DNA from 3 places in the Methylophaga sp. UBA3613 genome. Region 3 is predicted to be linked to each of the others. Evidence: predicted binding sites of a transcription regulator. Region 3 holds the regulator's gene; each other region holds the start of a gene.
What was found. The regulator PhoB, encoded in region 3, activates phosphate uptake and scavenging genes when phosphate is short. The targets are predictions, from matches to a motif close to GNNTGTCATAAAACTGTCANAT.
Positions count from the first base shown of each region.

Region 1: a site for PhoB is predicted at 2,824-2,845, ahead of pstS (phosphate ABC transporter substrate-binding protein PstS). Genes of this name have one in related genera too.
Region 2: a site for PhoB is predicted at 2,302-2,323, ahead of B3S93_RS08535 (lysophospholipid acyltransferase family protein). Genes of this name have one in related genera too.

Region 1 covers NZ_DFLS01000009.1:5,978-14,364, reverse strand. Annotated here, with positions in the region: gene B3S93_RS11805 (sensor histidine kinase) at 1-1,168, opposite strand, end outside; gene B3S93_RS11800 (OmpW/AlkL family protein) at 1,282-1,959, opposite strand; gene B3S93_RS11795 (hypothetical protein) at 2,023-2,544, opposite strand; gene pstS (phosphate ABC transporter substrate-binding protein PstS) at 2,878-3,969, shown strand; gene pstC (phosphate ABC transporter permease subunit PstC) at 4,172-5,077, shown strand; gene pstA (phosphate ABC transporter permease PstA) at 5,074-5,973, shown strand; gene pstB (phosphate ABC transporter ATP-binding protein PstB) at 5,988-6,815, shown strand; gene B3S93_RS11770 (hypothetical protein) at 6,882-7,556, shown strand; gene B3S93_RS11765 (hypothetical protein) at 7,590-7,889, opposite strand; gene B3S93_RS11760 (ammonium transporter) at 8,176-8,387, opposite strand, start outside.
Region 2 covers NZ_DFLS01000006.1:488,713-497,099, reverse strand. Annotated here, with positions in the region: gene B3S93_RS08555 (deoxynucleoside kinase) at 1-184, shown strand, start outside; gene panB (3-methyl-2-oxobutanoate hydroxymethyltransferase) at 181-975, shown strand; gene panC (pantoate--beta-alanine ligase) at 975-1,829, shown strand; gene panD (aspartate 1-decarboxylase) at 1,881-2,261, shown strand; gene B3S93_RS08535 (lysophospholipid acyltransferase family protein) at 2,378-4,093, shown strand; gene B3S93_RS08530 (YchJ family protein) at 4,096-4,554, opposite strand; gene B3S93_RS08525 (SDR family oxidoreductase) at 4,554-5,333, opposite strand; gene B3S93_RS08520 (cation-transporting P-type ATPase) at 5,463-8,195, shown strand; gene B3S93_RS08515 (hypothetical protein) at 8,232-8,387, opposite strand, start outside.
Region 3 covers NZ_DFLS01000007.1:13,546-21,932, forward strand. Annotated here, with positions in the region: gene B3S93_RS08725 (ABC transporter permease subunit) at 1-2,123, opposite strand, end outside; gene B3S93_RS08730 (PstS family phosphate ABC transporter substrate-binding protein) at 2,279-3,235, opposite strand; gene phoR (phosphate regulon sensor histidine kinase PhoR) at 3,377-4,666, opposite strand; gene phoB (phosphate regulon transcriptional regulator PhoB) at 4,679-5,371, opposite strand; gene arsJ (organoarsenical effux MFS transporter ArsJ) at 5,453-6,676, opposite strand; gene B3S93_RS08750 (inorganic phosphate transporter) at 6,735-8,384, opposite strand.

The DNA of each region.
Region 1 (8,387 bases), on a different contig from region 3:
GATTTGCCGTACGTTGAAATTCATTTACGCAATTTTTCAGCAGCTTATTAATCGAATATACATCTATCTTTAACTGAAGATTATTGGCTTCTGTTCGAGCAATAAACAACAAATCATCCACTAGACGACTCAATAAAAGAGACTGTTCATGAACGCTTTCCAAAATACTTCGTGCCTCGGTCTCATCAAGTTGTCTGCTCTGTCGAAGCGCGACCTGGGTTTCGCCACGAATGATGGTGAGTGGTGTGCGCAGTTCATGACTGACATCTGCCAGAAAGCTTCTTCTGGCAGCATCATTTTTTTTCAAGGTTTCATTGAGGACCTGCAATTCACTGGTGCGTTTATTAACCTCAAACTCCAGCTGACTATTGAGTTTATCCCGCAAAGATTTCTCTTCAGAAAGTTTCTGAGCCATATCGTTAAAGGCGGCTGAAATCGCATCAAACTCTCGATCAAATCCGCGTGGCACACGATAATTCAGGTTTCCGCCAGCAAAAGATTCGGCTGCTTTTTTTAGAAAATCTACTGGAATCGAAATATTACGAATCATGGCATAACTACCCAACAGCGCTGCAAATACAGCAAAAATAGTGAGTGCGGCAGCAGCCCAGGCAATATTGGTGTGAATATTTTCGATATCTGAATTTAGTGAATTGACGATAGTACTTTGTCGTTGCAAAGCTGAATTAATGGCTTCCCGAAACCGATTATCAATCTGCTCCTCCAGCAGGAAACGAATTTTTTCAGTATTAAGCTGACTTACCGGCTCAGCAAGCACCGCGTCAAACGCATCAAGAATATCGTTGAGTAACTTTTCCAGCTCCTTGGTATCTTCTACCGTTCCCTTGGTGGCGATTTCGCCCAGAGCCAGTCGTTGTTGTTGTTCAAGTTGCGTTATTGTGGAAATGGCATTGGCAATCAACTCTCGCTTGTTACGAACTAACGCCTGATTGGCATTTTTGCCAAATAATAATTCATCGGTAATCTGTTTGAATAAACGATAACTGTTATTGGATAATTTCCAATGCTCTGTGAGCAATGCATTTGCCATGTTCACTTGAACGATGTTCTGGGCAGTCAGTCTTGTTGACCAGATAGCCAGCGCTCCTGCCAGGAAAACCATGGCAAGAGCGACAACAGCAAAAGCAATAATTTTTTTCCGGTACATCAAATGCAACCCAGTGAAGAATAAAATCGTTCGCAAAAGCTAATATATCAACATTCAGGCAGTTTACTTAAACCATCTCCACTATCTCAGATTAATCTAATGGGTTTTTCACATTAAAAACGTCTGCCAATACCGATACCGAAGATCACAGGATCAATATCAGTGCTGACAGACACAGAGCCCGCCGCCGTATTCCGATAAGTCGCTGTGGTATCAATATCGATGTATTTCAGGTCAAGGTTCACAAACCAGTCATCATCCAGTGCATAGTCAACACCCGCCTGAAAAGCCAGTCCCCAGGATGATTTAAGCTTGACCGAGTCACCGGGATTACTGAGGCCAGAGCTGTTGGGAACCTTTTCATCAAAGAAATAGGTGTAGTTCACTCCCATTCCGACATACGGCTTCAGTTTGCCATTTGGGCGGAAATGATATTGCAAGGTTAGGGTTGGTGGCAGAACTTTGGTTTCAGCGACCGGCCCCAGAAAATCCCAGCTTTGGCTACCATCCACGGTGTGCTCGGAATACCCTAAAATCAACTCTATGCCCCAGTTGGGTGTCATCATGTAGGTGATATCCAGTTCCGGTACAGTATCGCTATCAACACTGACACCTTCCGTTCCTTGATCAACTCCATTGACTGATACCGTTCCACTTGAATCATTTGGATTAACGTTAATCACCCTTCCACGAATCAACCAGTCACCAGCCTCATAAGCCTGAACATAACTGACAGGACCAAGAAACCCGGCCAACAGCATAAACAAAGGTGCACTCGAATATTTCTTCATATTAAGCAGACTCTTTAATAAAGGAGAAAAAGCCTGCACAAGATCTTGTGCAGGCTGAATTAATTACTTACTAAAAGGTAAGGAAGAGTGATGTAATTCGATTTTGACACTGCCATCGTCATCCAATCGATAACCAAATGTGTATTCAACTTTGGTTTCGTTACCAGCCGTATCGGTAAAGTAGTAAAGCCCCATTGCAAGGGCATTGTCGTCACGAATCAGCAAGTCTTCATTCTCAAATCGAACTGCAGTCCAAGGCTGCAGAGCAAAGCCTTTATCTTCCTCAAGCATGCCGCCTACAAAATACGAAAGCGCTTCTTCATAACTGTTTCGGAACGGGTCATCCACCGCTTTAGTTGGTTTGAATAGCACTTTGTCGTCGAATGCATACAAGTTGTCCAGTAACTCACTGGCGACTGCACCTGCATCTTCACCATTGATTTTGGCCTGACCGATTTCCACAATACCTTCTGCCCAGGCGTTTTGTGCTGCCTGAATAGCTTCTGCATCGATTTTATCGATTTGAGCAAATGCCGAGGTGGTAAAAATCAGACTGAATGCGCTTGCAAGATATGTCGTTTTCATTGTTGGTCTCTCCTGTTGTTAACCTGAGAGCCATGATATTTGCAAGAGATGAAAATCAAACCGACAAGGAATTAAGCTTGGATGAATAACAGATTAACAAGTTGTTAATCTTTTATTGTCTGTTTTCAGAAGACGGCATTGGCATATCAACTTAATACTAGTTCGATGACCTGATAAACAAGGCTAACGTGAGATTTCACCTGTTAATGCCGTCGGTCCAGGAATACCTTTAAGGCCAAACTTACGCGTCATTTAGAGAGATACATTCAACATCTTCGCCACTGTCATAAATCTTTAACAAACCACCAATAGACTTAGCAACCAGTAAATTGAGTGTTTTACTTTTTTCATTTGTCAGGAGTTTTTATGAAACTATTTGCGAAGAGCGCAAAGTCAGTTTTTGTCATTGGCGCGCTTATTGGTGCCATGAATTCATCCGCTGCATACGCTGATCTTAAATTGATTGGTTCTGGTGCAAGTTTCCCAGCACCACTTTATAACAAGTGGTTTAAGGACTACAGCAAGCAAACTGATGGCGTTCGTATTGATTACCAATCTAAAGGTAGTGGCGCAGGTATTCAGGATTTCATTAACGAAACGGTAGACTTTGCAGGCAGTGATGCTGCAATGAAAGACAGTGAAATAGAACAAGTCAAAAAAGGCGTTATCCTGCTTCCAGTCACGGCGGGCGAAGTCGTCATTTCTTACAACCTTGATGGTATTCAAGAATTAAAATTGCCACGTGATGTTTATCCGGAAATCTTCCTGGGCAACATTACGAACTGGAACGACCCGAAAATTCAGGCGGCCAATCCTGGTGTAAAACTTCCTGACCAAAACATTACTGTTGTTGTTCGTTCTGATTCAAGTGGTACCAGCTATGTATTCACTAATCACTTAGCAGCAATCAGCGATAACTTCAAAGAACAAGTTGGTGGTGCAAAAGCACCTAACTGGCCAAGTGCTGGCACAATTGTCAAAGCACCTAAAAATGATGGTGTAACAGCGACTATCAAACAAACACCTGGCGCAATCGGCTATGTTGAATATGGATTTGCCAAACTGACCAAAATGCCGACGGCCATGCTGGAAAATCAAAAAGGTAACTTTATTGAAGCTGGTGGCGAAACAGGTGCTTCAGCCTTAGCGACGACTGATTTCCCGGAGGGTAATCTGCCAAATAGTGATGTACCGGACCTGCGTGCATGGGCAACTGACCCATCGGGTGATGATGCCTATCCTATCGCAACGTTCACATGGTTATTGGTTTACAAAAACCAAGGTGAAGAGAAAGCCAAAGCCTTAAAAGACCTTATTGAATACATGATTACAACAGGTCAGGAATCATCTGAAGCAATGGGCTATATCCCGCTGCCAGAAAATGTTGTTGAGAAAGTTCGCAACGCGGCCAGCATGATTCAGTAATCACTCTTGGTGATCGGATAAAACAATGCTGCAAGTGTTTAAAACACTTGCAGCATTTATCTGTTCAAGAGCCTGAAAATAAGATGTTAGCGATATTTATTATAAATATTCACGATTGATAGGAACACAAATGGTTCACGATCCTTTTAAAGATTCCGCAAGTGGCAAAACATTGTCCGCGCCACCTTCTCCCAGTGATTATATGAAAGATTCTGTCTTCCGATCTTTTGCTTATTTATGTGCTTTATCAATCATACTTTTATTGGCTTATATCGTCTTTGAACTCGGTTCTCAGGCTTTACCTGCAATTAAGGAGCATGGTTTAGGTTTTATTACTGGTACAACCTGGGATACCAACCAGAATGAATTTGGCGTGTTACCTGAAATTTGGGGCACGTTATACAGCTCACTGCTCGCGCTGCTGATTGGTGGTGGATTAGGAGTCGCTATTGCCATCTTCCTGACCCAGGGATTCATGCATGCCAAAATCGAAGTGATGTTCAGAACCATCATTGAACTGTTAGCGGCGATTCCTTCGGTGGTTTATGGTTTGTGGGGTATTTATGTACTTATCCCGCTAATCAGGCCGGCCGCCCATTGGCTACATGAAACGTTTGGCTGGTTTCCTTTATTTAGTACTGATTTAAGTGGTCCAGGCCTGGCTCCCGCCGCATTAGTACTCGCTATTATGATTCTTCCGACTGTCGCAGCCATTTCAGCCGATGCCTTCCGTCGTATTCCTTATAAAGTAAAAGAAGCAGCCTATGGTATGGGGGCGACAAAATGGGAAGTGATTCTTAAAGTCATGTTACCAACAGCCTCCTCCGGGATTCTGGCCGGTTTGGTATTGGGATTTGGTCGCGCGTTGGGTGAAACCATGGCACTGGCCATGTTAATTGGTAACGTGAATGACATCAGTGTTTCGCTGTTTGCTCCTGCCAACACACTGGCATCCTTGCTGGCTTCAACCTTCCCAGAAGCAGGTGAGATTGAAATTCAGGCTCTGATGTATGCGTCTCTGGTTTTGCTGCTTATCACCTTTGTGGTCAATGTTGCCGGCCTGGCCGTACAGCAATACACCATGCGTAAATTTGAGGGTAAAAAATGAGTCAGATTAACGAACAGATTCTTCCACCAAGAATCAATTTACCCAGTCTTGAAAAAAATGTGCTCGAACTGAGAGCCCTGAAAGATTTTTTCCTGACAGGACTGGTTTGGGGGCTAGCCATATTAGCCAGTATTCCGCTGGTATCGGTTATTTACATGCTCATCATGGAAGGTGGTGCAAGGCTTGATTTCGAGGCTATCACAGCCTTGCCACCAGCCGGATTCGAAACCGGCGGTGGATTTGGTAATGCCATCGTGGGAACGTTAACCATGGTAGGTATTGCCTCCGCACTGAGTATTCCTATTGGAACCATGGCTGCTCTGTATCTGGCCATTCTTAATCCCAACAGTAAAACCGCGACCGTTTCCAGATTTTTAGCCAAGGTGCTGACCGGCTTTCCTTCTATTTTGGCCGGTGTGTTTGTCTATGCTGTCATCGTTATCACCACCGGCACCTACTCGGCCTGGGCCGGTGGTGTGGCATTGGCTGTATTAATGCTGCCAACGGTCACTCTGGCTGCTGAGGAAGCCATGAAGCAGGTTCCACAAAGAATGAAAGATGCTGCGTTTGGCATGGGATGTACCCGTACTCAGGTCATATTTAAAGTGGTATTACCGACCGCCCTACCCGGGATTATGACCGGGGTCATTCTGGCTGTTGCCGGTGCGGCGGGTGAATCTGCTCCATTACTGTTCACAGCCTTGTTCAGCAATTACTACATGTCAGAGCTGGCAGAACCAACTGCCTCGCTCTCCATTCTGATTTACAACTTCTCTGGTATGCCGTTTGAGAATCAGATTGAACTGGCATGGACCGCATCGCTGGCGCTGGTCTTACTCGTACTGTTTTTCAATATCGTTGCCCGTGTCGTTGGCAGAACGAAATTTAAAGAATAACCAAGGAAATAACTATGAATATGCAAGCCGAAACAGGTGAATTTATTGCCAAGAAATATGAGCCTAAAGGCCCAGTCGTTTTAGACTGCTACGTCAAAAATATTTACTACGGTGATTTCAGGGCTGTTAGAGATACCACTATCCCGGTTGAAAAAAATAAAGTGACTGGCTTTATTGGTCCTTCTGGTTGCGGCAAAAGTACCGTACTGAGAAGTATGAATCGGATGAATGATTTGATTGACTCGTTCAGATTTGAAGGTCACATTCAATATCATGATCACGATATCTACAGCAAAAAAGTAGATGCCGTGATAGTAAGACGTTATATCGGCATGGTGTTCCAGCTTCCTAACCCCTTCTCAATGAGCATTTATGACAATGTTGCATTTGGTTTACGACTCAATGGTTATAAAGGCGATGAAGAAGAGATGGTGGTCAAAGCGTTGAAAAGAGCGGCTATCTGGAATGATGTTAAAGATAAACTTAAAAACAGTGGTCTCTCACTATCAGGTGGCCAGCAGCAGCGTTTGTGTATTGCTCGAGCGATTGCAACAGAGCCCGATGTGCTGTTAATGGATGAGCCCTGCTCTGCCCTGGATCCCATTGCCACACGACAGATTGAAGAACTGATGGTTGAGTTAAAACAGCATTACAGCGTAGCGCTGGTCACCCACAATATGCAGCAGGCAATGCGTGTTGCTGATGTCACCGCATTTCTGGGAGTGGATATTTCTAATGGTGGCCGCACCGGCTATCTGGTGGAAATGGATGACACAAAGAAAATTTTTGAAGACCCACAGCAATTGCTCACCAAACAATATGTCCGGGGTGAGTTTAGTTAATCCTGGTCTTTTGTCATTTTCACGAATAATTACGGAACAACATGATGAACTATCGGGCTTGATTTGATGGTCAATATTGCAAGACTTGATATTGCTGCCATCAGATCGTGCCTGATAGATACGCAACTCAACTTTAAAAAGATTAATGCCTCGCTCAAGGTGAAACGCACACCACCAAGCGATACGGTGATCGAAAACCTGATAGCGGGTTATGCAAAAATAGACGAGTACCTGGTCAACGGTATTGATTTATTTGCCTATGGTAATTCGGGGTTACTTCTCGAACTGAACTATATTGTTCTGTATCAACACTCCACCACATCATCTGTAGAGAAACACTCCCAGTTTGAAGCCACTCAAGCCCACTTTTATGATGTAAGAGATGGTGGGATTGGTCAGTTAATGGATTGGCTGGCATTAAATCAGAATACGAATGTCTGGAAACGTTGTGCTGGTATCTTCACCAACATCCTCAGTCAGCCACAGCTATTTTTAGAAGGAAATCACCGCACAGGCTCCTTGATTATGAGCTATGTGTTAATGCGTGAAGGTTATTCACCTTTTGTCTTATCTTATGAAAATGCCAAGCATTTTTTTGAGCCAGCAGAGTTAACTAAAAAGCGGCGAAAAAAATCGCTGGTAGATGACTTCATTTACCTGCCCAAACAAACACGAAAATTTGCCAAGCTACTCAGAAGCGAGCAGGAGAAACGCCGGTTTTTACTGAGTGGTGCTTGTTGAACTTCAAACTCAGCTATTAATGTGAAATAGATCCTAGTGATAGTTTCCCGTGGATTTTTTATCTTTTAATTCACCACGATTGGAGCGCAGGATTTTTTGAAACTGTTCCGGATCGTTTTTGAGAATATTGACATATTCATTTACTAATTCATGCCAGTCGGCACCACCGTAAATGGAAAACTTCTCCAGTGACACCATTAATAATTTAGCAGCGACTCTGAGTTCTTTGTTATCCGCTTCACCATACCAGTCGGTTAGCTCACTATAGAGTGCTTCGATTTTTTCTAACGGCGTAAACTCCACCACCATATCCTGATTTTCTTTTTTGCTCATAGTGATTCTCAAATACTGTAAACGGTGTTTTGTCTGATAGAGGCTCAGTCAGCTCAGATAGTTAATTCATAGGCTAATGATATATCTTGGGCCATGTCATTACGTAAAACCAATAATCGACTTTTGTTCGTAGTCTTAAGCTGCACAATTATTCGCTTTGATTCTATTGTAGGTAATGTTGTCGGCTACCAGTATATGATCCGCTAAAAGCCGGTTTGAATAAATCCCCAAAGGTAAAACGCCGGCATTAAGCCGGCGTTTTAGTGGAACAATGTCACTGCTCGATTTATTTATCAGAAGTAAATTCCGGATAAGCAGACATACCGCATTCGCTGATATCCATACCTTCCATTTCTTCTTCTTCATCAACACGTAGTTTGGCGAATTTATTAATGATCGACAGTACGATAAATGAAGCGATAAACATCCACGCAAACGTGACTACAGTACCGATCAGCTGACCGGCAAAGGTAGCATCCGGGTTACTGAACATGACCG
Region 2 (8,387 bases), on a different contig from region 3:
GGCTGATTCCTACGCTGATTTTTTCCATTATTACGATGCTTCTCCATTATTGATCGTTAATGCAGAACAAATTGATTTGGTGAAAAGTGAAGCCGATTATCAGCAATTGCTGGATCAGATCTGCACTATCCAGAGTGGTCGTCAGTATTACAATCCGTTACCGGTGAAAGAGAAAAACTCATGAGCCGTACCAGTCTCAATCAGCTACGTAAAATGAAAGCCGAGCGTAACAAAATTGCCGTGCTGACGGCATATGATTCAAGTTTTAGTCACGTTCTGGAACAGGCTGGAGTTGATATCGTATTGGTGGGTGACTCACTTGGAATGGTCATTCAAGGTCAGGAAAGCACCTTGCCAGTCACGGTCGAGCATATGATTTACCATACCGCCAATGTGATTCGCGGTAGTGAACGTCTGTTTGTGATCACCGATATGCCGTTCATGAGCTATGCCAATACTGATCAGGCTTTGCACAATGCAGCCCGGTTAATGGCCGAAGGCGGGGCGCAGATGGTTAAACTGGAAGGGGGAGCAGAGCTGGTTGAACTAATTTCTGCCTTAACCCGACGTGGCATTCCTGTTTGTGGTCATCTGGGATTATTACCCCAGTCAGTGCATAAGCTGGGTGGGTATCTGGTTCAGGGGAGAGAACAGTCTGCTGCGGATAAAATTCTGCAGGATGCGATTAGTTTGGAAAAAGCAGGTGCCGATATGCTGGTACTTGAGTGCGTCCCTGCGGCATTGGCGAAGATCATCAGTGAAGCGCTAACGATTCCGGTTATTGGCATTGGTGCTGGCGCTGACTGTGATGGACAGGTTTTAGTGTTACACGACATGTTAGGGATCACTCCTGGTAAACGTCCGCGTTTCAGCCATGATTTCCTGGCCGACAGTGGTCACATCCCTGCAGCAATAAGTCGTTATGTTGAAGCCGTTAAAAATAGTGAGTTTCCCACAGCTGAGCAACAGTATTAATGCAAATTGTTGAATCGATTCTGAGCCTGCGTGGTCAGATAAAGACCTGGCGTGCTGAACATCGGACTATTGCCTTTGTACCGACGATGGGAAACCTTCATGACGGGCATATCTCTCTGGTGAAAAAAGCCCAGACTCTGGCTGACAAAGTGGTGGTCAGTATTTTTGTCAATCCATTGCAGTTTGATGACAAACGGGATTTAGCCAACTATCCCCGGACGTTGCAGACAGATATTAAAAAGCTGACTCAGGTGGGCTGTAATCTGTTATTTACTCCTGATACTGAGGTGATGTATCCGCAGGGCAAGGATTTTCATACCTTTATTCACGTGCCTGGTATGGATGACAAGCTCTGTGGTCTTGAGCGACCCGGACACTTTGATGGTGTTGCCACAGTCGTTACCAAGTTCTTCAATATAGTGCAGGCCGATGTTGCGGTGTTTGGTGAAAAGGATTACCAGCAATTATTGCTGATTCGTAAACTGGTGGCTGATTTGAACTTGCCGATTAAGATCGTGGGCGCAGCTACTGTAAGAGAAGATAGTGGTCTGGCGATGAGTTCTCGTAATCAACATTTAAACGAAACGCTGAAACAGCAAGCTGCAGCGTTGTATTCAAATCTGCTTGAACTCAAACAACAGCTGGAGTCTGGCAATCAGGACTATTCGGCTTTACTGGCTCAAGCCCATATGCAATTAACTGCTTCCGGGTTTACATTGGATTATATTGATATTCGTCGGGCAGAAGATCTGCAATTGGCTAATCCTGCAGTGGATAAAGAGTTGCGGTTGCTGGCGGCGGGACGTGTGGGCAGTGTAAGATTGATTGACAATATTGCTTGTAACCTTGCTTGAGCTTTCTTAAAAAGCGATAATATACGGCTTACTAACGGAATTTTGCCAGCTATGCATCTGACACTGTTAAAAGCTAAATTACATCGTGCCTGTGTAACCCATTCTGAACTGGAATATGAGGGTTCATGCGCGATTGATGGCAAATTACTCGAAGCCGCCGGCATTCACGAGTATGAACAAATTCATATTTACAACGTCGCTAATGGCGAACGTTTCGTGACGTATGCAATTCGAGCTGAAGACGGTTCTAATATCATCTCAGTTAACGGTGCTGCGGCACATAAAGCCTCTCCGGGCGATCGCATTATTATCTGTGCATATACTGCTATGAATGCAGAAGAAGTAAAAAGCTTTAAACCGACGTTGGTATATCTGAATGAAAATAATGATATTACCCATATGCGTCATGCTATTCCTGTCCAAGCGGCCTGATTAAACCCCTTAGATATAACGGTTTGTGAGACTGTCACTGAACAGTCATCAAACCGTTATTTTTTTGTCATATGTGTTCTCTAGACTTTGCAGCATGAAGTTACCAGAGAAACCTTATGCTCAATATTGAACAAGCTGTTCAACAAAAATTCCCCAATTTTCAAAATCAAAAACCTTGGGTCAGAATTCCGACGTTAGGCTTTCTCCGAAAAATCACTCATGAACAGGAAGTTAATCGTTTCCTGGAACAGCATAAGCAGCTTGAAGGCTTTGATTTCATTGATGAGGTCCTGGATTACTTCAACTTCAGCTATAGCATTACGCATCGTCATCGTAACAATATTCCGGCTACAGGTCGTGTTGTCATTGTCGCCAATCATCCATTAGGTGCGTTAGATGGGCTATGTTTATTAAAACTGGTGGGTGAAGTCAGGCGTGATGTGAAAATTGTTGCCAATGACATGCTGTTGAATTTTTCAGCATTAAGTTCGTTGTTTCTGCCGGTAGATAATCTCTCCAAATCTACCCGTAAAAGTAGTATTGCCAGGATTGTTGAGTGTCTGAACAATGATGAGGCTGTGATTGTGTTTCCGGCTGGAGAAGTTTCACGTATACGACCCGGTGGTGTTCGTGATGGTAAATGGAACAGTGGGTTTTTAAATTTTGCCAAAAAAACGCAATCGCCCATTTTGCCGATATATGTTGAAGCCAGAAACTCTTCGCTGTTTTATAGCGCCTCGATGGTTTATAAACCATTGTCAGGCATGATGCTGGCGCATGAAATGTTCAATAAAAACTCCAAAACTATCTCGATGCGGGTAGGGGAGTCTATTGCTTATCAACAGGTTGAACAATTGCCGTTGATAAAGGCCGAAAAAGCCAAGTTATTAAGGCGCCACTTATATCGACTGGCCAAAGGTAAAAAACCGCTGTTTGTCACTGAGCAGACGATTGCCCATCCGCAGGAACGTCGGGCAATCAAAAAAGAATTGCAGCAGGCTGAATTATTGGGTGAAACGGCCGACAATAAAAAAATATATCTGTTTGACTATCAATCAAATTCAGCTGTTATGCAGGAGATTGGTCGTTTACGGGAAATCACTTTCAGACAGGTTGGCGAGGGAACAGGTAAAAGACGTGATTTAGATCATTATGATCGTGATTACCGGCACTTAATTCTCTGGGATGAGCAGGAACTGGAGATAGCCGGTGCTTATCGAATTGGCGAAGTCGCTCGTATTATGAATGCAGGTCGTGATATCTATACCAGTGAATTGTTTCAGTTTACTGCGGCAATGCAGCAATATTTCCCGGTAAGTATTGAATTGGGTCGCAGCTTTGTCAGCCCCAAATACTGGGGTAAGCGCAGCCTGGATTATTTATGGTATGGCATCGGTGCCTACCTAAAACGTTATCCAGAAGTACGGTATCTATTTGGTCCTGTCAGTTTGAGTAATACCTATCCTGATTTTGCCAAGGCGTTGATTGTCAGTTTTTATCAAAAGCATTTTGCCGATGCAGAAAATCTGGCGAAGGGCAGAGTCCCCTATATATTTGATAATGAAATCAAGCAAAGGGTTAATTCAACGTTAGTGAATCATGATGCTGACAATGACTTTACGGCGGTACGCGAGCAACTGGCGCATATGAATGTAACGGTGCCGACACTCTATAAACAATACGCCGATATTTGTGAGCCAAGTGGTGTGCGGTTTATCGATTTTAATATTGATGCCAATTTTGGTAACTGTATCGATGGACTGGTGATGGTTGATCTGCAGCAATTAAAACCAGCTAAACGCAAACGTTATTTAGATGAAAAAAATACCTAACATCACCCGTGGCAGCGTTTAAGTTTTTTTCCACTGCCACAAATGCATTTATCATTCCGGCCAAGTTTGATGGGAGGCAGAAATTCACCATCAAGATAAAACCATAGGCCATCCTGTCGACAAAACCGTGATCTTTCATGTAATTGCCCCATCGGATTATCCAGATAAAAGGCAATAAATTCGACCTCAGCTTCATCGCCGTCTTGTGAATGTTCGATAATAGTTAAACCCAGCCATTGTGTTGTTTGCATCGTTTGCTGCAAGCTGTTTGTGTCGTCTGGCTGTCTTTGAGATGGATGCAAGGTAGTCTGCAAATAATTGCTCTGTTTCATTACAAACGCACTATAACGCGAACGCATTAACTGTTCAGCCGTGACTGCAGTCTGTTTACCCTGATGTAATAAACCACAACAATCTTGATACGTTTTCCCACTAAGGCAAGGACAGTCTTGGTCACTCATTAAAATACAATCTTCATTAAGTCAGGATGTTGAAAGGTATAGTTAAGTTTTGTTTTAATTTTTTGATTACTGATTATTTTGTATTTAACTTCTGTTTCAGTGTCAAACTCGGGAGCGGGTAGCCCCATCAACTTTCTCGCATAACTATAAAATTCACGTTTGCTGGGATGGGTGTCAGCACAACCGTTAAAGGTTTCTCCCCAGGCTTGCTGTTGCAAAATGGCATCAATAATACCGAGGCAATCATCAAGGTGAATCAGATTCACCGGAGCATCTGCTTGAGGCACACGACGACCATTTCGGAAAAACCTGCCTGGATGACGGCGTTTATCAATCAAACCACTGAAACGTAAGATGGTTGTTTGGAAATGATTGCTGGATTGAAACTGCTGTTCTATTTTCCACAAGATGCTGTCGTGGTCTTCAGCATGTTCATCCTCATTCACTTCACGATTGAGACTTTGATAAACCGAGGTGGAACTGATAAACAATATCTTTTGAATCGGTGATTTCTCGATTTGCTGAATAAGATTGGTAAAACCAGTTTGATTTTTAGAGGTAATATTTATAATCAGAATTTCGCTATGCAAAAATTCTTGGATATCGGATATCTGGTCAATATCAACATAAAATGCGCTGGCACCAGCTGTAGAAATTTCAGAGAATCTTTCACGATGACGAGTCGATGTTTTTACATGAAAGCCTTGTTTATATAGTTGAGTTGCCAGTGGTAAGCCCAGCCAGCCGCTCCCTAAAATACTGATAGTGTTAATGCTCATTTCCTTCTAGACAAAGACATAATTTGTCTATTGTGCAGCTTGATGTAGATCAAAACAAACCACTTCGTTACATAGGCCTAACCTATAAACACGTTATGCTAAGGTTATGATCGTTACCAGGAGTTACTGATGAAACAGAATATGCAGACTCAACCATTCGAACAATCCTGGCATCACCTTAGTTCAGAGGAAAGTTTGTCACTACTCGAGAGTGACAAGCATGGATTGGATTCCGAAACTGTTGAACAACGTTTGCAGCAATTTGGTGAAAATCATTTGCCTCGGGTTAAAGGGCGTTCAGCAATAGCCAGGTTATTTGCTCAGCTGCACAATTTGATCATTTATGTGTTGTTAGCTGCAGCGTTGCTTACCGCTTTGCTGGGGCATTGGATAGATTTCTGGGTAATTCTTGCGGTTGTCATATTAAACACGCTAATTGGCTTTATTCAGGAGGGAAAAGCCGAAAAAGCGCTTGATGCTATTAAAGATATGCTGGCGCCTCATGCAACAGTAATCCGTAGTGGGCATCGTCTGCAGATTGAAGCCGATCAGTTGGTTCCCGGTGATGTAGTGGTGTTGGAACCCGGTGATAAAGTGCCAGCAGATTTACGTGTTTTCAGCGCAAAAGGCTTACAAATTCAGGAAGCGGTATTAACCGGCGAATCGGTTGCTGTTGAAAAACACAGTGAGCCGGTAGCGGCAGATGCTGTGTTAGGTGATCGATTGTGTATGGCGTATTCCGGCACCTTGGTCACATCCGGTCAGGGACATGGCGTTGTGGTTGCGACCGGAGCACATACCGAGATTGGCCGAATCAGTGGCATGATTTCCGATATCGAAAATCTCACTACCCCGTTACTACAGCAAATTTCAGTGTTCTCTCGCTGGCTGACCCTGGTCATTATGGTGATTGCCGGATTGGTATTCAGCTATGGTTACTGGTTGAATCAGACCCCGCCTATTGAGATGTTTATGATTGTGGTTGGTGTGGCCGTAGCGGGTATTCCTGAAGGTTTACCGGCTATTCTGACCATCACGCTGGCGATTGGTGTGCAACGCATGGCCAGTCGCAATGCCATTATTCGACGGCTTCCAGCAGTAGAAACTCTGGGCGCGGTATCCATTATCTGCTCTGATAAAACCGGTACCTTAACCCGCAATGAAATGACGGTTTCCACTGTGATGAGCTCGGTAAATAACTATAGCGTCAGTGGTGTGGGTTATTCTCCAGCGGGTGAGTTTACTATTGATGATCAGGCCATTGAAACCGAACAGCACGAAATTTTAACGTTGCTTTTACGCTGTGCCGCTATTTGCAATGATTCGGCATTAAAGCGACGTGGTGATGATTGGCTGGCCGAAGGCGATCCGATGGAAGCAGCGATGCTTAGCGCCGCATTAAAGGCAGATTTTACACTGGAGGAGCTGAAACAATTTTACCCAAGACGTGATGTTATCCCGTTTGATACCGCACATCGTTTTATGGCCACCCTGCATCATGATCACCAAGGCCATGACTTTATTGCTGTAAAAGGTGCACCGGAAAAACTCATCGAGCTTTGCCAATTTCAACGAACAGAACTAGGAGATGTGGAAGTTGATCAGACTTATTGGCATGCACAGATTGAAAAAATTGCAGCAGAAGGCCAGCGAGTGCTGGCCGTGGCCACTAAAACGGTGGAGCAACATACAGGGGAATTGCAGTTTAAAGATTTAGACCAGGGATTGGTGTTACTGGGCTTGATCGGGCTGATTGACCCACCCCGTGAAGAGGCCATTACTGCTGTCAGTGATTGTCATAAAGCCGGTATTCAGGTCAAAATGATTACCGGTGATCATGCCGCAACAGCCAGTGCGATTGCAGCAAAACTGGGTTTGCATCATACGAAAACAGTGTTGACCGGGCACGATCTCACACAACTCAGTGACGCAGAGTTGCAACATGCTGTTCACCAAACTGATGTTTTTGCCCGTACAGCACCGGAGCATAAATTAAGGCTGGTCAGAGCTTTACAGGCCAATGGTCATGTTGTTGCGATGACGGGGGATGGGGTAAATGATGCCCCGGCATTGAAACGAGCAGATGTAGGGATAGCAATGGGACAAGGGGGGACTGAGGCAGCCAAGGAAGCGGCAGAAATGGTGTTAGCCGATGATAACTTTGCTTCGATTGCCAAAGCTGTTAGAGAAGGACGTACGGTATATGACAACTTGAAAAAAGCCATCTTATTTTTACTGCCCATCAATGGAGGTGAATCATTAAGTATTATTGCGGCAGTAATGGCGGGCATGACCTTACCGATCACTCCTTTACAGATATTGTGGATCAATATGGTCAGCTCAATTGCTTTGGCGTTATCTCTGGCATTTGAACCGGGTGAAGAGAATGCCATGAAGTGTAAACCAAGACAACGAGATGAAAAAATGCTCTCCGGGTTTCTGGTCTGGCGTATCAGCTTTGTGTCATTACTGTTTGTTATTGGGGTTTATGGCATGTTTTTATGGACCCAGTCTCAGGGGGCTTCAATTGAACAATCCCGGACATATGCCGTGAATACTCTGGTGGTGATGGAAGTATTTTATCTGTTCAATGTGCGTTGTTTAAACAGTGCATCCTGGTCAATCAAACGGTGGTTCACCTCATCTATAGTGTTTATTTCAATCGGAATGGTCATTTTATTGCAGCTGATTTTTACCTACGCGCCATTTATGAACACATTATTTGAATCAACTCCAATTGGATTACGCCATGGTACCGAGATCATTGCGGTGGGTATTGTTATGTATTTGATTTTAGAGCTGGAAAAATGGCTGCGTCGATTTATGAGCAACCATCATAAAGTTGAAGAAACAGTTAGTTAAAGAGAAAATTTGATTGCTCTCAATTGCCCAACGGTTTTATTTTCGTCGGGAAAAGTGTTTTATCAAACGGCGAAGCACCAAAACGATAAAACCGCTTAAACCAAATAAAATCAGTGCTATTGGCCAGGGAATAGCGTGTGGTTTTGGATTAACTGGTGGTTGCTTGTGAAAAGAAGCTGGAATATTACGTTC
Region 3 (8,387 bases):
TTGGCTGATAAGGCTCTGAATCCCTCAAAAATATTGAAGTCCATAATTGGCGTATTACCGGTCGCCATCAATACAATCATCGTTTCACCTACCGCACGCCCAAGACCGATCATAACGGCCGAGAAAATCGCCGGACTGGCGGTAAGTAACACCACTTTTGTTAAGGTTTGCCAAGGTGTTGCACCCAAAGCTAGTGATCCGATGGTCAATTGTTTGGGCACACTGAAAATGGCATCTTCGGTAATCGAAAAAATGGTCGGGATAACAGCAAAGCCCATTACCATACCAACGACTAACGAGTTACGCTGGTCATACCCGATACCGGTTGATTCCAGCCAACCTGGCATATCACCATCAAATAACAGTTTTTCCAATGGCAGACTTAATTTCATCGAAACAATACCGACCAAAATAACGACTGGAATTAAAATCGCCGCCTCCCAACCATCTGGAATTCGCTGGCGCAATGATTTAGGTAATTTGGTCCATAGCCAGGCTGTGAGCAACACCATAATGGGAGTGAGGATCAGAATACTAAAAACACCAGGCAGGTTGTTTTCCACCAGCGGGGCCAACCATAAACCTGCCAGAAACCCTAGAATAACGGTTGGTAAAGCTTCCATGATTTCAATGGTCGGTTTCACCAGATTACGCATTCGCGGTGACATGAAGTAGGCGGTAAAAATCGCTCCCATAATGGCCAGCGGTACTGCGACCATCATGGCGTAAAATGCCGCTTTAATGGTGCCGAAGGTTAATGGGGTAAGACTGAGTTTCGGTTCAAAGTCACTGCTGGAAGACGAAGACTGCCAAAGATACTCAGGTTCGCTACGACTTTCATACCAGACTTTTTCCCATAAAGAATGCCAGGAAACTTCAGGGTGTTCATTTTCAATTTCATGAAACTGCGTTTCACCATCCCTTGCAACCGTTATCAGACCATTTGCCCGGGGTGACAGGGCCATTTTGGCATTGGCGTCGGCCAGAATGTTCTCCACCAACAGATTTCTCTCTGCTGTGGTGTGATAAATACCGATATCACCGGTATCATCCAACGCAACAAAGCCTTTACGAGCTTGTTCAGCCAGGATGCTACGGATGGGTGCTGTCTGTTCAGAGAAGCTTCTGACCCGCTCAATGGTGTAATTATTGTCAGCATCACGCACAGGAAACCACTGGTCAATCTGGCCGTCACTGCGTCCTATTAATATTGAAATACCGCCCGTCAGAAATTCTGCTGCCGTAATTTCAACATCCTCAGGTACTGCGCTGACCCGCTGCAGCATTCTGACATCGTCTATATTCTGTACATCGTAATAGGCAATATCACCATCATTGTGAATGACATATAACTCACGCTGATCGATATCTAGCCGAATCATCGACACCGGAGCATTACTATCCAAAGGGATTTCGCGGTTTTCGCTGTCCAATGTAAAGTCGGTTTCATCAAGAAAGTTCACATCCTTGGTAATCCGCGACATAACCAGTCGATTATCAGCAGTGAGTGCCACCAAGGTGGTGAGATCATCATAACTTTGAACCGTCAGCATCTGCAGCGGCTGTCCCTGTGGATCGACTTCGACCAGTTCTTCACCAATGGGATACCGGATCTCTGGTGTAATCAGTCGCTGTGTTCCCTGCGGATAACTGATTTTGTAGGCTTCCTGAAAGACTATCGCCTGACCATTATCCAGCCCATAAGCAAACACACCGGTTGAGGCACTACCTGCTGAGAAACTGCTGATGGAACTTTCAGCTGGAATGGGTAAATCAAAAGTGGCTATTTCATTGCCATTATGCGCATTAAAAAAACGTAAATTAGCTTTTTCATCCAGCGATAACGCCACTTCATTATATTCATCCAGGGTCAGATGAACATTATTGATTGGCTCTTGTTCAAATTGTTGTTCGGTTCGCAGATCTGCGCTATTGAAGAGTGGTATGACCACATATAGCAGATAAAAGAAGATCAGCACGATGGCGACAATCACCATAATGCCACCACCTGTTACAACGACCCGGGCTAATTTATCTTTAAACTCGCGCCAATTTCGCCGACGACGGGCCGTTTTTGAATTTGCAGCAGCTATAACGCTGTTTTCAATAGTTTGCTCAGCCATAATCTGATTTGGTTTCCGTTTAAGAAATACGCACGCAACATGGTGATTGCTTAATTTTAATACTGCTAATCAATCTGCAGGCAAATTGATTAACGCTATTAGATAAAAAAACCCCGCACATCTTGCAATGTGCGGGGTAATTTTAATTTGCAATATTACTTCAGCATTTCCATATATTTTGCTGCAGTTTTAGCTGGCAATGGAACATAACCATCTTTAACAACAACTTCCTGACCCACTTTAGAAAGAATCATTTTCATGAATTCACGGTCAAGTGGTGACATTGGTTTGTTAGGTGCTTTGTTCACATAAACCCACAGGAAACGTGACATTGGATAAGAACCATCAGCAGCATTTTCACCACTTGCTTCAATGAAAGGTTGACCCGCTTCTTTCGCCAACGGAACCAGTTTTACGCCTGATGTTTTGTAACCAATACCGGAATAGCCCAGACCATTGGTTGATTTAGTCACACCTTGAACAACTGAAGCTGAACCTGGTTGCTCATTTACAGTGTTTTTGTAGTCACCTTTGCACAAAGCGTTATCTTTAAAGTAACCGTAAGTACCTGATACTGAGTTACGACCATATAACTGGATTGAACCCAGACCTTCAACACCTAATTGTGACCAGTCAGTGATATCTTCTGGATAACCACACTTACGTGTTGCTGAGAAAGCAGCATCAACTTGAGGGATAGTCATGCCTTCAATTGGGTTGTCTTTGTGCACATAAACAGCCAGAGCATCGATAGCAACAGGGATAGCTGTTGGTTTGTAACCGTATTTGTTTTCAAATTCTTTGATTTCGCTGTCTTTCATCTCACGGCTCATCGGCCCAACGTTTGATGTACCTTCAGTTAACGCAGGAGGCGCAGTTGAAGAACCAGCCGCTTGAATCTGGATGCTGACATTAGGATATTCACGTTTGAACTCTTCTGCCCACAAGGTCATCAAGTTAGCTAATGTGTCAGAACCGACGCTTGATAAGCTACCTGAAACACCGCTTGTTTTTTCATATTCTGGCAGGTTTGGATCGACGTCTGCAAAGCTGGCAGCGGAAAACGTCATTGCCAAAGCGGCGCCGTATAAAGCAAATTTTTTCTTGAACATGAGTCATTAACTCCTTGGGTTAAAAATAAGTTCCAACGCTTACCGCGTTGAGCACCCGAGCAGTATCGCGATTAACTGTGACAAGGATATGAAAGAAATATGACAATACTGTGACATGACCGAAAACAGTAGTCAGTAAGGCTAAATGTCTATTTTATCCATCACATTTTTGGCGGGAAAACAGCATTTAAAACTTGAACCTTCACCAATAGCACTCTGAATCAACAGTTCAGCTTTGTGTCGTTGCAACACATGCTTGACGATGGCCAGCCCAAGTCCTGTACCACCGGTTTCCCTGGCACGACCACTATCAACACGGTAAAAGCGTTCTGTTAAGCGGTCGAGATGATGCTGGGCAATACCTTCACCGGTATCTTTTACCTCAATAACAGCAAACTCACCCTCGATATCCCATCTGACATCGATCTGGGTTTCTGCTGGGGTATATTTGACTGCATTAAAGACCAGATTGGAGATTGCGCTGCGTAGTTCATCAGCATCTGCCATTAGCCATTTTTCACTCAAACAATGCAGGTTGATCTGATGTTGATGAAAATGTTCCAGTCGTTTGGCATCCTCCACCACGCTATGCAATAACTTGCAGATATCCGTAGGTCGGTGTTGCAACGGCTTTTCACCGGTTTCCAGTTGAGATAATGCCAGCAGATCCTTGATCATAAGATGCATTCGTTGGCTTTGTTGCTGCATTACCGGTAAAGCCTGTTGCCAGAGCTCCTGATCACTTTCCGTGGTCAAGGTTTCCAGATACCCCCGTAAAACCGTCAATGGTGTACGCAATTCATGCGATACATTGGCCACAAAATCACGCCGCATACGCTGCAGTTTCTGTGTCTGGGTGATATCTCTGGCGATCAGCAACCTGTCCTTGCTTGCATACCGAACGACTTTGAATTCAAGCTGAATGCGATCATTCATCGGTGAAACGGCTATAACCGATTCCTCGGCGTCACCATCAAGTTCCAGTAATTTTTGGAATGCCGGGTCGCGAACCAGATTATTGACTCTGACGCCATTGTCATGCGGCCAGTTGATTCCCAATAACGTCATGGCTGAGGTATTGGCCCAACTGACTTGACCAAACTCGCCCATTACCACCACCGCATCAGGTAAAGCCGCAGTGGCCGATTGGAAACGTTTTAAATAACCGGTGAGCTTTTTTTTACGACTGCTGTTTTGTGCGCGCATCTGTTCGATCTGCCGACACACGTCATTAATAACCCCTTCGGCTTGCGGAGAACTGTTTTTCTTAGGTTTATCCAGCCATGCCTGCAACTGGTTCCATTTACTCTGCATCCAGAAAATGTAAATAAGTGCAGCGACAAACAGAAAAGCCATCATATGACCAACGACCAGTCCCACAAAACCGGCCAGACTGAGCACGGTCAGTAAACGCCAATAATCCCATTGCATCAGACGATCCTGCTATTCAGCAGAAAAACGGTAACCGACACCGCGAACGGTTTGTACCAGGTTGTCATGACCGCTGGGTTCCAGCGCCTTACGCAGACGACGAATGTGCACATCCACTGTGCGCTCCTCTATATATACGGTATCGCCCCAGACAAAATCCAGCAGCTGGGAGCGGTTATAGGCTCGCTCTGGGTTTTTCATAAAAAAGTGTAGTAAACGGAATTCGGTCGGTCCCAATTCAATGCGTTCACCATTCACCGAGACCCGGTGGCTTTTGGTATCCATAACCAGTTCACCCATCTGCAATTTCTGGGCATCATCATCTTCCATCGGACGACAACGACGTAAAACCGCTTTAATTCGTGCAATTAATTCAGGTGGGGAAAATGGTTTATTAATATAGTCATCAGCACCGACGCTCAGACCTTTCACCATATCTTCACTTTCGCCTTTGGCGGTGAGCATAATCACGGGAATGGATGCTAAAAACTCATTGGCACGCAGACGGCGGATAAACTCGATGCCATCAATTCCAGGTAACATCCAGTCCAGCAAAATCATGTCTGGTTGTTGATTTTTCAACCAATCCAGCCCCGTTTCGCCATCCTTGACTGCTTCGCAGGTAAATCCCGTTTGACGCAGACTGAAATTAATCATGTCACGAATGGCGGCGTCATCTTCAACCAGTAATACTGATATGCTCATATCCGATTTTTTCCTGAACTATTTTTCTAAGAATAAAGCTTAACGGCTAAATATGACAATTTGATAACAACGCTGAAAGCTTTATACAGTCTGGTCTTTGCGCGGTAACATTTTTGAAATAAAACTGGCGGACAGAATCATTAAGGCAGAAATGACCAGACAGGCTGCTAACCCGGAAACCTGATAGACCCAGCCAGATAATAATGTACCAAACAATCTTCCAGCCGCATTAGCCATGTAATAAAAACCGACATCCAGGGAAACCCCAGCCGCATCAGCATATGACACGATAAGATAGGAATGGATTGCAGAATTGATCGCAAAGATAGCGCCATAAATTAATAAGCCGACAGTTAAAGCAGGTATGACAGCCCATTCAAAATATACCGAGGCGGCAATCAATAACGGCAACACAAAGAGGGGTAAGGACCATAGCCAGACATGATAGCCATCAGGAGCATTTTGTCTGGAAAAGCCAGTCAGCTTAGGGGCAAGTGCCTGCACAATACCGTAAGCAATTACCCAAGCCGCCAGCAGACCACCGACATAAATAGGTGACCACTGTAATTGGGCATGCAAAAACACTGGTAAGGCCACCACAAACCAGATATCTCGAGAACCAAACAAAAAGAACCTTGCCAACGACAAATGATTCACCGGTGCACTTTTTGACCAGATATCACTGAATTTTGGTTTATTTTTGGCTTTACCCAGATCGCGTTGCAACATGACGATGCTGAAAATCAACACTACCAGAAGCACAATCGCCATGGCCAGTATCGCGCCACGAAAACCGATCCAGGAAAGCAGGGCCGCACCGACAAAGAAACCAACACCTTTCAGGGCATTTTTGGAGCCGGTAAGGATGGATATCCATTTAAATAAGGTTGATTGGGCGTTATCAGCCACCAGCATTTTGATGCTGGATTTGGCACTCATTTTATTCAAATCTTTGGCAATACCGGAGAGTGCCTGCGCGACCATGACATACGCCACAGTGAGCCACTGCGGATCCACCAGCAGCATTGCCAATGCAATAACCTGTAATAACAAGCCCAGATGCATTGTGACGTTTAACCCTACTCTGGCGGCCAGCCAGCCACCGACCAGGTTTGTCACTATGCCGAAAAATTCATACAGAACAAACAGCATTGCCACTTCAAGCGGGCTGTAGCCCAGTTGATGGAAAAACAATACCACCAGCATGCGTAACGCACCGTCGGAAACGGTAAACGCCCAGTAGCTGAAGGTCACCACCAGATATTGCTGAATCGCAATGGGCAATGCTTTAAGTTTATTCAGCATGTTCAAATCGTCCTGACAAATAAGCTGAAAATAATATGTCAGTTTAATGAAGATTTGATTACAGCATGATGCCTCTAATCATAAAGAAGATGCAGGCTGATAAAGTTGCCGCTGCTGGAACGGTGACCACCCACGCTGTGACGATCTTTTTCACCATATCGCGTTTAACGAACAGGTTTTTCTTTTCTTTTTTGAGGACTTTTTTGGCTTTTTTCAGCGCGGACTCTTCCTCATCAATCAATCGATAAAGCTCGGTAATACGTTGATATTCATCCACGGTTTTGGAGGGTTTTTTCTCCAGTTTTTTCAATTCGCCGCGCAGTGCATTAAGCATCTTTTTATCATCTTTGATTTCGGCTTTTTCGCGATCAATCTGGCGTTCGATTTTATTTGATTCATCCAGCCATTCACGCAGGAACCCAACCCCAAATACCCCACCAATGGCAATATGCGTTGTACTGACCGGCAATCCGAGCTGACTGGCAATGATGACGGTCAAAGCAGCAGCCATAGCGATTGAATAGGCTCGCATCTGATCCAGCTCGGTAATTTCACCACCTACGGTACGAATCAGCCTTGGACCATACAGACCCAAGCCAATGGCAATACCTAAAGCACCCACGGCCATAATCCAAAGCGGAATACCGGCTTTATCGGTGATACCACCTGACATAATGGCGTCATTTATTGCGGCCAGAGGACCGATGGCATTTGCCACGTCATTCGCACCATGAGCAAAACTTAATAAGGCCGCAGCAAAGATTAACGGAATAGTGAATTGTGCATTGACACTGGCACGATCATTTTTCATGTATTGCAGATTACTGGCCAGAGACTTTTTAACGATCCAGAACACCAGCACCCCAATCAGAAAACCAATCAATGCAGCAGCCAAAAAACTGGGGTTGGCTTGCGGAGCTATATCGACAATTGGCAGTCCATTCAGCGTAGTTATGAATTGCCCCCATACCTGCTTAAGCCCTTTGATCACCAGATAAGTGGAAAAAGCCCAGGCCATCACCGAAACATAAATCGGTACCCAACGATAGGAAGCCTGAATTTTGTCGTCGCGAAAAATGATGGTTTTTTTGATAGCCAATAAAAAAGAGGCCGCAATAATGCCTCCCATCAATGGCGAAATAATCCAGGAACTGACAATAGCCCCCATAGTGCCCCAGTCAACAATACCAAAGCCAGCGGCAGCCATACCACCGCCCATTACCCCCCCCACTATTGAGTGAGTAGTTGATACAGGCGCTCCGGCGACGGTTGCCAGATTAAGCCATAAAGCCGCTGCTAATAATGCAGCCATCATGGCCCAGACAAAGGTTTCGGTATCGGTACCAAATTGCTTGATATCAATAATGCCGCCTTTAATAGTCGACACCACTTCGCCACCAGCGATAAAGGCACCGGCTGCCTCAAAAATCATTGCGATCATAATCGCGCCGCCCATAGTCAGCGCCTTGGAGCCGACCGCCGGGCCAACATTATTGGCTACATCGTTGGCACCAATATTCATCGCCATATAACCACCGAACACGGCGGCAATGGCTAGAAACAGGTTATTGGGAACACCACCCGAGGTAGCAAAACTGTATGCAAGAATGCCAGCGAGGAAAAATAGAGCGAAGCCTATTCGGGCTAATTCGGCATGGCTTTTTTTGTAGGCCTGTTTTTCAAGTTTATGAATGGTTTTGATTTCCACAAG